DNA from 4 places in the Stutzerimonas sp. VN223-3 genome. Region 1 is predicted to be linked to each of the others. Evidence: predicted binding sites of a transcription regulator. Region 1 holds the regulator's gene; each other region holds the start of a gene.
What was found. The regulator FliA, encoded in region 1, starts transcription of late flagellar genes. The targets are predictions, from matches to a motif close to CTAAAGTTTNNNNNNNNNNNGCCGNTAA.
Positions count from the first base shown of each region.

Region 2: D7241_RS02980 (methyl-accepting chemotaxis protein) is a predicted target of FliA. The motif match lies at 1,087-1,114, and genes of this name have one in related genera.
Region 3: D7241_RS07195 (methyl-accepting chemotaxis protein) is a predicted target of FliA. The motif match lies at 1,388-1,415, and genes of this name have one in related genera.
Region 4: D7241_RS07860 (methyl-accepting chemotaxis protein) is a predicted target of FliA. The motif match lies at 1,932-1,959, and genes of this name have one in related genera.

Region 1 is NZ_RBEC01000001.1:805,055-808,164, reverse strand. It holds gene D7241_RS03745 (protein phosphatase CheZ) at 1-403, opposite strand, end outside; gene D7241_RS03740 (chemotaxis response regulator CheY) at 424-798, opposite strand; gene fliA (RNA polymerase sigma factor FliA) at 917-1,642, opposite strand; gene fleN (flagellar synthesis regulator FleN) at 1,660-2,487, opposite strand; gene flhF (flagellar biosynthesis protein FlhF) at 2,579-3,110, opposite strand, start outside.
Region 2 is NZ_RBEC01000001.1:637,151-640,260, reverse strand. It holds gene D7241_RS02990 (transporter substrate-binding domain-containing protein) at 1-400, shown strand, start outside; gene D7241_RS02985 (septal ring lytic transglycosylase RlpA family protein) at 556-975, shown strand; gene D7241_RS02980 (methyl-accepting chemotaxis protein) at 1,146-2,459, shown strand; gene D7241_RS02975 (sugar transporter) at 2,529-3,110, opposite strand, start outside.
Region 3 is NZ_RBEC01000001.1:1,607,184-1,610,293, reverse strand. It holds gene D7241_RS07195 (methyl-accepting chemotaxis protein) at 1-1,255, opposite strand, end outside; gene D7241_RS07190 (undecaprenyl-diphosphate phosphatase) at 1,542-2,372, shown strand; gene D7241_RS07185 (alpha/beta fold hydrolase) at 2,406-3,110, shown strand, end outside.
Region 4 is NZ_RBEC01000001.1:1,750,984-1,754,093, forward strand. It holds gene sstT (serine/threonine transporter SstT) at 1-52, opposite strand, end outside; gene D7241_RS07860 (methyl-accepting chemotaxis protein) at 257-1,879, opposite strand; gene D7241_RS07865 (amidohydrolase family protein) at 2,074-3,060, opposite strand.

The sequences.
Region 1 (3,110 bases):
TGTCACGGCGCATGAAGCGCTGCCAATCAGCGGTCAGGCTCTGGGCTTCATAGCTTACGTAGTTCACTAAAGGCGCTGACTCTTCGACCAGATCCATAGTGCGATTGGCCGCTTTCTCGGTCATTTCCACGACATACGAAAGCCGGTCGGTAGCGTCAGTGATCGGTGACGGGTCACCGCCAGTGGCGCACGTATCCATCTCCAGCTTTACGATGGCGTTATGCAGCTCGCGGGTGAGCTTGCCGACTTCCTGATAGAGCCCGTGACTACGGGCCTGGTTGAGCTCATTGAACATCTGCGCCGCTTCATCGAAGCGGCCCTGCTGCAGACTTTCGATCAGCTGAGGTGCATGAGCCCTCAGAGTCGCTTCGAACTCTGCCAGGCTTTGTTCTGCTTGCGTCATAGTGCCCTCGCGGCGTTACTTCAGCCGTTGACGCGCTCGAAGATTTTTTCAATCTTTTCTTTGAGCACTTGAGCCGTGAATGGCTTGACCACATAACCGTTTACGCCTGCCTGCGCGGCCTCGATAATCTGGTCGCGCTTCGCTTCGGCGGTGACCATCAACACCGGAAGGTGCTTCAGGCGATCGTCGGCGCGCACAGCTCGAAGCAGATCGATGCCGCTCATCCCGGGCATGTTCCAATCGGTGACGAGGAAGTCGAAACTCCCGCTCTTTAACATGGGCAGCGCGGTCGTGCCGTCATCCGCCTCAGCGGTATTGGTGAAGCCCAGATCGCGCAGCAGATTCTTAATGATCCGTCTCATGGTCGAGAAGTCATCGACGATGAGAATTTTCATGTTCTTGTCCAAGTACACCTCCGTAATCCCGAAATCCCCAGAACCTGCTCACGGTCTGTTGCGGGCCTCATGAATGAAGCTCGTAAGGGCCTCTAATGCTTTTTTTGCGAACCGGCCGTTAACGGGCGCGCCACTCACCAAGGCGAGCACGCAGGCGCGCCGCGCACTGACTATGCAACTGGCTCACCCGTGATTCGCTGACGCCCAACACCTGGCCGATCTCCTTCAGATTCAACTCTTCGTCGTAATACAACGAAAGCACCAGCTTTTCACGTTCGGGCAGGTTTCCGATGGCCTCGGCCAGCGCCTGTTGAAAACGCTCGTCTTCAAGATCCCGGGACGGCTCCGGATGCGCACTGGCGGCATCCTCCCCAAATTCCCCATGTTCGCCTTCCTGAAGTAAATCATCGAAGCTGAACAAGCGACTACCCAAGGTGTCGCCCAGAATGCCGTAGTACTCATCGAGACTCAATTTAAGTTCGGCCGCAACTTCTTGATCTTTAGCGTCGCGGCCTGTTTTGGCTTCAATTGCCCGAATCGCTTCGCTGACCATGCGCGAGTTACGGTGAACCGAACGCGGTGCCCAGTCGCCCTTACGGACCTCGTCGAGCATCGCGCCACGAATGCGAATTCCAGCGTAAGTCTCGAAGCTCGCGCCTTTGCCGGAATCGTATTTTTTTGACGCCTCCAGTAGACCGATCATGCCCGCCTGCATCAGGTCATCCACCTGCACACTCGCCGGCAAACGCGCCAGGAGGTGATAAGCGATGCGTTTGACTAACGGTGCGTATTGATCGATGAGCTGATACTGCGAGTCTTTTGCCTGAGCTTTGTTGTAATACATACCGAGTCCAGCCACTGTCAGTCGTTAGGCTCTGTGGCGGGCCTGACAAGGCGCTCCACAAAGAACTCCAGATGGCCCCGCGGCGTTGCCGGCAGCGGCCAGGTATCGATCTTCTGCGCGATGGCCTTGAACGCCAGCGAACACTTAGCTCGCGGATAGGCCTCGTAGACGGCACGTTGTTTCTGTACTGCCTTGCGCACCGCCTCGTCGTAAGGAATCGCGCCGACGTACTGCAGCGCCACGTCGAGGAACCGCTCGGTCACTTTGGTCAGCTTGGCGAACAGGTTCCGGCCTTCCTGCGGAGCGTGTGCCATGTTAGCCAGCACACGAAAGCGACTGATGCCGTAGTCGCGATTGAGCAGCTTGATCAACGCATAGGCATCGGTAATGGACGTCGGCTCGTCAGTCACGACTAGCAGCACTTCCTGCGCGGCGCGAACGAAACTCACGACGCCATCGCCAATACCCGCTGCGGTGTCGATAATCAGCACGTCGATATCGTGACCAATGTCGCTAAACGCCTGTATCAGCCCGGAGTGCTGCAACGTGGATAGCTGCACCATGCTCTGGGTTCCCGAAGCCGCGGGCACTATGCGAATGCCGCCCGGCCCCTGAATCAGCACATCACGCAGATCGCATTCGCCAGCAATGACGTCGGCCAACGTGCGCTTGGTAGCCAACCCTAGCAGCACGTCGACATTGGCCAGCCCAAGGTCGGCATCAAGCAACACCACCCGGCGACCGAGGTCGGCCAGCGCCAGCGCCAGATTGACCGACACATTGGTCTTGCCGACGCCACCCTTGCCGCCAGTCACGGCAATAACCTGTACGGGATGAATACCCATTTTCAAACGCCTATATCTTGCTGGGGCCCTGAGGCCATCGATGCGTTCAGCCCGAACGCGTCTTCTTTGTCTGTGTCACGGAGCAAAGCGTTCATCCGACCTTCCGTGAAGAACCGTTGTACAGCCCGGAGAACATATCGGCCATGGTCTCTTCGCTGGGAGTCTCTTCGGACTGCAGGCTTACCGCACGGCTGACCAGCTGATGGCTGCGCGGCAGATGCAGATCATCTGGGATGCGCGGCCCATCGGCGAGGTACGCGATGGGCAAATGCTGGCTGATCGTGAGACCAAGCACATCACCCAGGCTTCCCGCCTCATCCAGTTTAGTCAGAATGCAGCCAGCCAGCCCACAGCGGCGATAGTTATGCCATGTCGCTTTGAGCACCTGGCTCTGACTGGTTGCCGGCAGCACCAGATAATTCTTCGATTTGATACCACGATCAGCCAGCGCTTCGAGCTGCATACGCATCATCGGGTCGCCCGCAGGCAAACCGGCGGTATCGACGAGAATCAGGCGCTTGCGGGCCAACGGCTCCAGCGTCTTGCTCAGCGGCTGGCTGGGGTCTATCTGAATGACCGGTACATCGAGGATGCGACCAAGGGTCTTCAACTGCTCCTGTGCA
Region 2 (3,110 bases), 170 kb from region 1:
TGAGGTCGAGAAGTACCAAACCATAGCCCAGCTCAATCAGCCCTCGGTGCGTCTGATCGAGCCGCCGGGTGGCACCAACGAAGCCTTCGTTCACCGCGAATTGCCCAAAGCGCAATTGGAGCTGTTTCACGACAACACGGTGATCTTCCAGTCCGTCGCCGATAACAAGGCCGACGTGATGATCACCGATGCCTCCGAAGCGCTGTACCAGCAACGCAACTACCCTACGCTATGCGCGGTCAATGCCGACAAGCCGTTGCAGTACAGCGAGAAAGCCTTCCTGTTGCCGCGCGACGACGTTGCCTTCAAGGCATACGTCGATCAATGGCTGCATCTGACCAAGGCCACCGGCGAGTACCGACGCATCGCCGATACCTGGCTGGCCAAGCCAAGCAAGTAAGGACCTTCGCGCGGGACGAACGCTTAGGCGCCCTAGCGCTGTGCCATCTGGGGAACCTCGGGCGATTCGTCCACTAACCCAAACAGCATCAACGGGTTGCCGCTGACCATCCATCAGCGGCCGCGTGGCTTCTTCAATTGCAGACAAGGATCAATATGCGTCATAGACCAACCCACTGGAACTGGATCATTGCCCTGTCGTTGGCCGCTGTGCTTGCCGGTTGCTCGACGGCCCCGTCCATAGAGCCAACACCCAGCCAGCAACCGCCCGCCGTGACGGGCGAGCATATCGGCTCGGGAAAGGCTTCGTACTACGGCAGCCAACATCACAACAAGCTGACCGCCAGCGGCGAGCGATTCGATCAAGGCTCGCTCACCGCCGCCCATCGCACCCTGCCCTTCGGCACGCGAGTGAAGGTCATCAATACCCGCAACGGCAAGAGCGTGGTGGTGCGCATCAATGACCGTGGGCCTTTCGTGCGCGGCAGAATCATCGATCTGTCCAAGTCCGCCTTCGAGCGTATCGGCAGCACGCGCTCGGGGGTGATCCCGGTGCGGCTCGAGAAGACAGAGTGATCGATTGGCAAACGTGCAGAGACAGGCCCGTTGAATTCGGAATATCACCAGTGTCACCACCTTCATCAGCTAGACCGATGGCCGCTACACCGCCGAAAAGTAACCACAAGCTTCAAGAAGCCGCCAGTGGAGCCGATAGCGTATTAATGCAAACCCACCTTGGTGCAACCATGTTCAACGGCCGCCTGAAAAAACAACTCCAAGAGCAAACCGCAGAACTGTCCACCCTGCGCCAGCTGCATGACCACATGAACGCCACAATGCTCGCCATCACCCTCGACCCGGAATTCAGGATGGCGACGGTCAATCAGAAATTCGCCCAGACGCTCGGCTACAGCCCCGAGCAGCTACAGGGCCGTGCCATGGCCGATATCGTTCCGGCTTACGTGAAAAACCTGCCCTGCTTCCACAATTTCAGAGCCGCCGTTTCCAAGCTCGCACCGATCAGCGATGACTATCGCTACCTGCGTGCCGACGGCAGCCTGGCGTGGCTGCGCGTCGATTGGTACCCGATCAAGGATGAGCGCGGCGGGCTGCTGCATATCAGCGGTTACGCGCGGGAAGTTACCAAGCAACTGCAGCAGGCGAAGGAGAACGAGTCCTTTATCAACGCGCTGCTTCGCTCGACGGCGGTGATCCAGTTCCGCCTGGACGGTACCGTCGTCACCGCGAACGATCAGTTCCTGCAGGCGATGGGCTATTCACTCAATCAGATCGTCGGCAAACACCACAGCCAGTTCTGCACCGCGGCAGATGCGGCTTCCCCTGAATACAAATCCTTCTGGCAGACACTCAACCGCGGCGAGTTCGTCGCCGATCGCTTCAAGCGCGTCGACAGCCGCGGCCGTGAAGTATGGTTGGAAGCAAGCTACAACCCGGTGCACGACACCGAGGGCAAACTCTGCCAGATAGTCAAGTTCGCCAGCATTATCAGCGACCAGGTCGCCCGCGAAGAAGAAGTCAGGGAAGCCGCCAGCATTGCATTTGAAATTTCCCGGCACACCGACACCAGCGCCGAGCGCGGCGCCGCAGTGGTCAAGGACACAGTCAAAACCATGCAGCGCATCGCCGAGGAGGTCGAATCGGCAACCAAGGGAATAGAAGCGCTAGGCCAACAGTCATTGCTGATCAGCTCGATCGTCCAGACCATCGGCGGCATTGCCGCGCAAACGAATCTGCTGGCGCTCAACGCGGCCATCGAAGCGGCACGCGCCGGTGAGCAAGGTCGGGGATTCGCGGTCGTGGCGGACGAAGTACGGCAGCTGGCGGGCCGTACCAGTGCCGCTACGGAAGAGATCGTCAGCGTGGTGCAGCAGAACCAGACGCTGGTCGAGGTGGCGGTACACGAGATGGCCAACAGCCGCGAGCAGGCCGCTCAGGGTCTTGCACTCGCCAATCAGGCCGGCGAAGTGATCGTCGAAATTCAGGACGGCGCCAAGCAGGTGGTGGGCGCGGTTGGCCGCTTCGCCAGCGAACTCAAGTAAAGCCGCTGGATCAAGCAGATCGGCGGATGGCAGTCCATTCGCCGCACGCTACTCCGCCAAAGAGTGCCCTTAAAGCGCCGTGCTGCCGACCGGCCGGGCGAACCGATAAGTCGCGAAGCAGCACAGCACCAGCCCGCTCAGCGCAAGCAACCCACCGATTATCCCAACATCGCTCAAGCCAAGGTGGACGGTGACCAGACTGCCAAGCAAAGCACCGCCGCCAATCCCGATGTTGTAGATGCCGGAGAACATGGCCATGGCAACGTCCGTCGCATCGGACGCCAGGTTCAATACCTTTGACTGCAGCGCAAGGCCGAAGCACATCCCGGCAATACCCCAGACCACAACCAGCGCGCCGAGCAGCGATGCGTTGCGCGAGGCCGGTAACAGCAACAGCAGGCACAGCGACATAGCGGCGATGGCGACCATCAGAAAGCCTTTCGGATAACGGTTGCTGTAGCGGCTGAAGAGAATCGAGCCAAGGATGCCGGCTCCACCGAACAGCAACAGCAACACGGTAGTCATGTCGCCGCTCAGATGGGCGATGGTCTGTGCGAAGGGCTCGATATAGGTATAGGCGGTGAATTGCGCAGTAATCACCAGCGCGGTCAGCACATAGGCAGCGACCAATGCCGGGCGCTTGAACAGAAC
Region 3 (3,110 bases), 800 kb from region 1:
ACAAGCGGACTTCGTCAGCCACGACGGCGAAACCACGACCTTGCTCGCCAGCACGTGCCGCCTCGATCGCGGCGTTGAGCGCCAGGAGGTTGGTTTGGTCGGCGATCGAACCGATCACCTCGAGAACCGAGCCGATCTTGGTGGTTTCATCTGCCAATGATTGAATCACGCCGACGGCCTCGCCGATGGTTGTCGACAGTTGGTCGATTTGTTGCAGACTGGTTGCGATGCTGCGCTGGCCCTGACCGGCCTGGCTTTCAGCCTCACCGACCTCGTTGGAGGCGTGCTCGGCATTCTTCGCTACTTCCTGCACCGCATAGGTCACTTCGTTGATCGCCGTTGCCACCAGCTCCATTTGCTGCGATTGCTGCTGGCTCTGGTGGTGCGCTTGTCCCGCAAGCCCGCCGAGGGCGTTGGAGGACTTTTCCAGCGATCCGGCGGTCTCGAACAGCTGACTGATAACCGTACGGAGTTTCTGCGTGAAGCTATTGAAATCCCGGCTCAACGTCGTCAGCTCGTCGTTACCCGATACGTCGAGGTCGCGCGTGAGATCAGCTTCGCCGCTGGCGATGTTGGCCATGGCTTGCATGGAATGGCGCAACGGTTGTGTGATGCTGCGAATTAGGATGGCGACCAGCACGGCCATCAGCGCGGCGATGGCCAGCCCGATGATGGAGAAGCGAACAAGGTAGTTCTGAAACTCCGCTTCCACGTCATCGACATAAATGCCTGTGCCGATGATCCAGCCCCAGGGCTTGAACAGCTCAACGTAGGAGACTTTGGGCACGGGATCCTGTTCGCCCGGTTTGGCCCACATATAATCCACCAGACCTGCGCCCTGCAGGCGGGCTATTTTGACCATCTCGTTGAACAGAGCCTTGCCGTTAGGATCCTTAAGATTGGATAGTTCTTTACCTTCCAGCTCCGGCTTCATGGGATGCATGAGCATCGTTGGCGTCATGTCATTGATCCAAAAATAATCGTTCTGGCCGTAGCGCAGCACGCGGATCTGGTCCATGGCGGCCTTTTGTGCCTCGGCGGTACTCAGGGTGCCGCTGGCTTCGAGCTGCTGGTAATAGTCGAGAATGCCGTTGGCCGTCTCGACGATGTTCTGGGTCATGACCTGCTTGCCCTTGTACAGGTCGGTCCGTACTTGCTGAATCATCAACAGGCCGAGGATGAATAGCATGGCGACTGCTACCACCGGGATCAGCCAGAGGCGTTTACTGATCGGGAAGTTTCGTAGCAAATTCATCGGTTTATGAGCTCCTGTTGAGGCTTTATCTTCTTTATTATTTGTACGTTGATATCCGATGGAGCTTGGCGCCATGGTCTGCCCTGATATTTGTCCTGCGGCAGTGGTTGGTTTCATGAGCCCTCGTGTAGCTTTTCGGCAAGTCTCGATAAAAGATGAGGGTGCCGACGTCGAGGCAGTGAATTTAGTTGGTACAAGCGAGTCAGAACAGCGCTCAGATAGCTGTCTGGCATATACCTTGGTTGCATATTCAAATGCGGTGGATTGCACCGCTGATGGGGATTAGATGGATCTTTGGATTGCCTTCCAGGCGTTGATTTTAGGTGTGGTAGAGGGCATCACTGAGTTTCTTCCCATTTCCAGTACGGGACACCAGATCATCGTTGCCGACCTGATCGGTTTTGGCGGCGAGCGGGCACTGGCCTTCAACATCATCATTCAGCTGGGCGCGATCCTGGCGGTGGTGTGGGAGTACCGGCGCAAGATCTTCGATGTGGTGATGGGGTTGCCTAAGGAAAAACAAGCGCAGAAATTCACGGGCAATCTGCTGGTAGCGTTCTTTCCTGCCGTGGTGCTCGGAGTGGCTTTTGCCGATCTTATTCACGAATACTTATTCAATCCGATTACCGTGGCGACTGCGCTGGTCATTGGCGGAGTGGTCATGCTCTGGGCGGAAAAGCGTCAGCACCGCGTTCAGGCAGAAACGGTCGACGACATGCACTGGACCCACGCGTTGAAGGTGGGGTGCGCTCAGTGCCTGGCACTTATTCCCGGCACGTCGCGTTCCGGGGCGACCATCATCGGCGGATTGTTGTTCGGGCTGTCGCGCAAAGCGGCTACCGAGTTCTCTTTCTTCCTGGCGATGCCGACCATGGTTGGCGCGGCGGTCTATTCGGGTTATCAATACCGCGAGCTGTTTCAGCCGAACGACTTTCCAGTGTTTGCGATCGGCTTCGTCACGTCGTTTATCTTTGCAATGATAGCGGTTCGAGCCTTGCTCAAATTTATAGGCAACCATAGTTATGCGGCATTTGCCTGGTATCGAATCATCTTCGGTCTCATCATCCTGGCGACCTGGCAGTTCAGCCTGATTGACTGGAGTACCGCGGCGGGCTGAGCGCGCTGAAAGCTGATTGCTTGAGGGTGCCCCGTGAAGGCTTACGAACATCGATTGCTGCAGATAAATGGCATCACGCTTAGCGTCTACAGCGCCGGGCCGGAACAAGGGCCGGTAGTCTGGCTGCTGCACGGTTTTCCGGAGTGTTGGTATTCGTGGCGGCATCAGGTGCGTGCTCTTGCTGAGGCGGGCTACCGCGTCCTGGTGCCGGAGATGCGTGGCTACGGACAAAGCAGCGCGCCGGATGATGTCGCTGGCTATGACTTGATGACGATATGTGGAGACATCCAGGCCGCGATGGACCTGCTTGGCCATCGCTCGGTGGCGGTGGTAGGCCACGACTGGGGCGCACCGGTTGCCTGGCACCTGGCCCTGCTCGAGCCAGAGCGAGTCCGCGTGGTTGCCGCGATGGCCGTTCCCTACGGCGGACGTCCGAAAAAGCCTGCAATCGACATCATCCGCAGCCAGTTCGCCGATCGCTTCAACTACATCCTCTATTTCCAGCAGCCAGGCGTTGCCGAGGCCGAGCTGGATCATGACATCCCGCGAACCTTGCGAATGATGATGCACAACACCTCGGCAGCCGTGCCCAAGAATTACTTCCTGAAGGACAAGCCGGCCGACAATTCGCTGCATCATGGCATGCAGGATCCCGGCTTGCCGCCAGCCTGGTGCGGTCCGGAAGCATTCGCCATCTATGTCGCTACGTTCGAGGGACGCGGCTTCCGTGGTGCGCTC
Region 4 (3,110 bases), 950 kb from region 1:
CCAAGCTGACGCGGTTATAGGCGCTGAAAAAACGGCTTGAAAGGTTGGACATGACTGGAGTCTCGGCGTGGGAGGCTAGGCCGGAAACACGCCAGGCCGCTTCGTGAGCGGCACAGCGGTAGCCAGACTAAAAACGCCGAATGGTACGCATCTAGGTCCGATATGCCCAGCTTTGCGACACGAACAGGCTAGCGACGATGCCGCTTACGGTAGCAAGAACAGCGACCCCAACAGGTCGGGGTGCCATCGATCATAGTCAGATACGGAAACGCGCAACCAGCTCGTTCAAGTTGACGGCCAGCCCTGCAAGTTCCTGGCTCGCCGCACTAGTCTGATTGGCACCTGCCGAAGATTGCAGCGACAGGTCACGAATGTTGATCAGATTGCGGTCCACCTCACGAGCGACCTGGGCTTGCTCTTCCGACGCACTGGCGATGACCAGATTGCGCTCGCTGATCTGACTGATCGCCCGAGCGATGTCATCGAGCGCCTCACCGGCGGTACGCGCTACCTCCAGCGTGCTGCGTACCCGTTCATTACTGGCCTGCATGGCCTGCACGGCCCTATCGGTCCCTTGGTGTACATCGCCGATCATCTGCTCGATTTCTTGCGTGGATTGCTGAGTCCGATGAGCCAGTGCACGAACCTCATCCGCAACTACCGCGAACCCTCGTCCGGCATCGCCGGCACGTGCCGCCTCGATGGCGGCGTTGAGCGCCAACAAATTGGTCTGCTCGGCAACCGAGCGAATCACATCCAGTACCTTACTGATGTCCCGTACCTGGCCGGCCAGTTGTTCCACCTGGGTTGAGGTCGCGGTCACATCGCCAGCGAGCAGACCGATCGACTCGACCGTTTTGATCACTTGCTGACGACCATGCTGCGCTGTTGTGTCCGATTCACGTGATGCTTCTGAAGTCGCCACCGCATTACGGGCAACCTCGTCCACAGCTGCGGTCATTTCATTCACTGCAGTGGCGGCCTGCTCGATCTCGTGGCTCTGCTGATGCAGGCCGCGGGTCGAATCCTCGGTCACGGTATTGAGCTCTTCAGCTGCCGAAGCGAGCTGATTGGACGAATCGGAAATACCCTGAATGGTGCTGCGCAGGTTTGCCTGCATGCTCTTGAGCGCAACCAGCAGACGCGCCGGCTCGTCCGTGCCTTCGATGATAAAGTCCTGGGTCAGGTCACCGGATGCCACGGCCTCAGCGACATTGACGGCCTGATTCAAAGGTCGAACGATACTCTTGGTAAACAGTGTTGCCAGCGCCACGGTGGCAAGGGCAGCGAGGATGATGGTGATGATCACCCAGTTGAACGCAGTCTCGTACGCTTCAAGCGCGCGATCCGCGGCGTGGCCTGCCTCGCCGCTGTTGATACGCTGCAAATCATCGAGCGCGCTGGTCATGGCATCCGCATGCCCATTAATGCTGCCGCGCATGACCTCCATGGCCTGATCCCGCGCGCCTTGACTAGCAAACTCTACTACCTTGCGCTGCTCGGTCATGTATGAATTCTGAGCTGCTCTGAATCGCTCATAGGCGGCTTTCTCACCTGCTGTAGTCAGCTTTTCATAGTCAGCGATCGTTCCACTGACGTCATTGACCAGCTTGGCGAGTGTTTGGCGAGCCGCATTACGCGACTCATCATCGTCCAGCATGACCGTACGCATCGTAAGTGCGCGAATACGCTGCATACCAGCGTTCATGTTGCTCAAGGCTATGATGCTCGGTAGCCAGTTCTGGTCCACCTCGCTGGATTCCTTGCGCATCTCTTTCATCTGATTCAATGATGACAAGCCGAGGAACAGCACGAGCAAGCCGATCAGGCCGAAGCCCATGGCAGAGCGTGCAGGAATATTCAAATTTCGAATCGACATGGGATTTGCTACTCCACGAGGTGCGCTGCAATCTTCGCAGCGATTTCACCTCTTATCGGAGTCCAAACGATTAGCTTGAATGATTGACGCCAAAAAGATGCGTTTATACATACGCCGCGACGAGTGGTAATACACCAAGAAGACGGCTGCTCAACGCCCATTGGTTCGCTCGCGTCGTCACTTTCCCATTAGGTTCAGCGCACCTCTGCCTGCCGTTTGCGAGGCAGAACATCGAGGAAATTTTCGCGGGCGACCTTGCGGGCGACCGACTCGGGCAACGCGTCGAGAAACGGGTCGAAAGCGCGCATGCCTTCACCCAAACTATCGAAGCGCCCCACTACATCCGAACCGAGCATGAAGCGCGTCGGATGGCGCTCGATCAGTGCCACCCAGTCACTGTCAGGCTCGTCGGACGCATTCAGCAGGTAAGGCCTGAGCATCGTCCAGGAGAGGTCGATGTAAAGGTTGGGATAGTCATCGAGCAGGCGCGTAACCGTCGGAAGAAGAAAATCGAGTTTTTCCTGATGACGATGCAGTTCCATGCTCGTTCCCGCATGCGCCCAGATGAAACGGGTATGCGGATGGTTGCGCAGCGGCTCTTCCAGCTCCGCCAGATACAGCGGGTTGCGCTCGCGTTTGGAGGTGATATTGGAATGCAGCATCACCGGCAGATCGAACTCGGCGGCCAGGTGATAAACACGCGTGAGCGCTTCGTTGTTGGCGCGTGGTGTATCACCCTGCGTCAGCGCGGTGACATCGTCATGCCGGGTGAATATCTCCCCTAGCCCTTGCCAAAGGCCTGGATCGAGATCGAGCATTCGCCGAATGTGCGCATCGGCGTTCTTGTCGTTGGGATTGAAGCCTGACAAAAACGGATGGAATCTGCGTCGCTGCTCTTCGTCCAGCTCTTTTAGCGCCGCAGCGACCACCACATCGGTCGCGCTGTACCAATAGACGGGAGCATCGTCGCCAGCGTAGTAACGAGGCCGCTTGGGTTCGTTCTCATGCCATTTTTTTGCAACCGGGATACCGCTGATCATCACGTGATCGATGTCGCCCGCATCCATGGCCTTGAGCAAACTGCTCATGCCATCGCTTTCCTGAAAAAAATCAACGAAGTGAAGGTGCGCGTCGCTGTAGCGGTAATCACGCGCCTGAACCGGGCCAATCGAAGCGACCAGACACAGCGCGATAAAGCAGTTTCGTAAGTTGAACAACCAATGACCTCCTG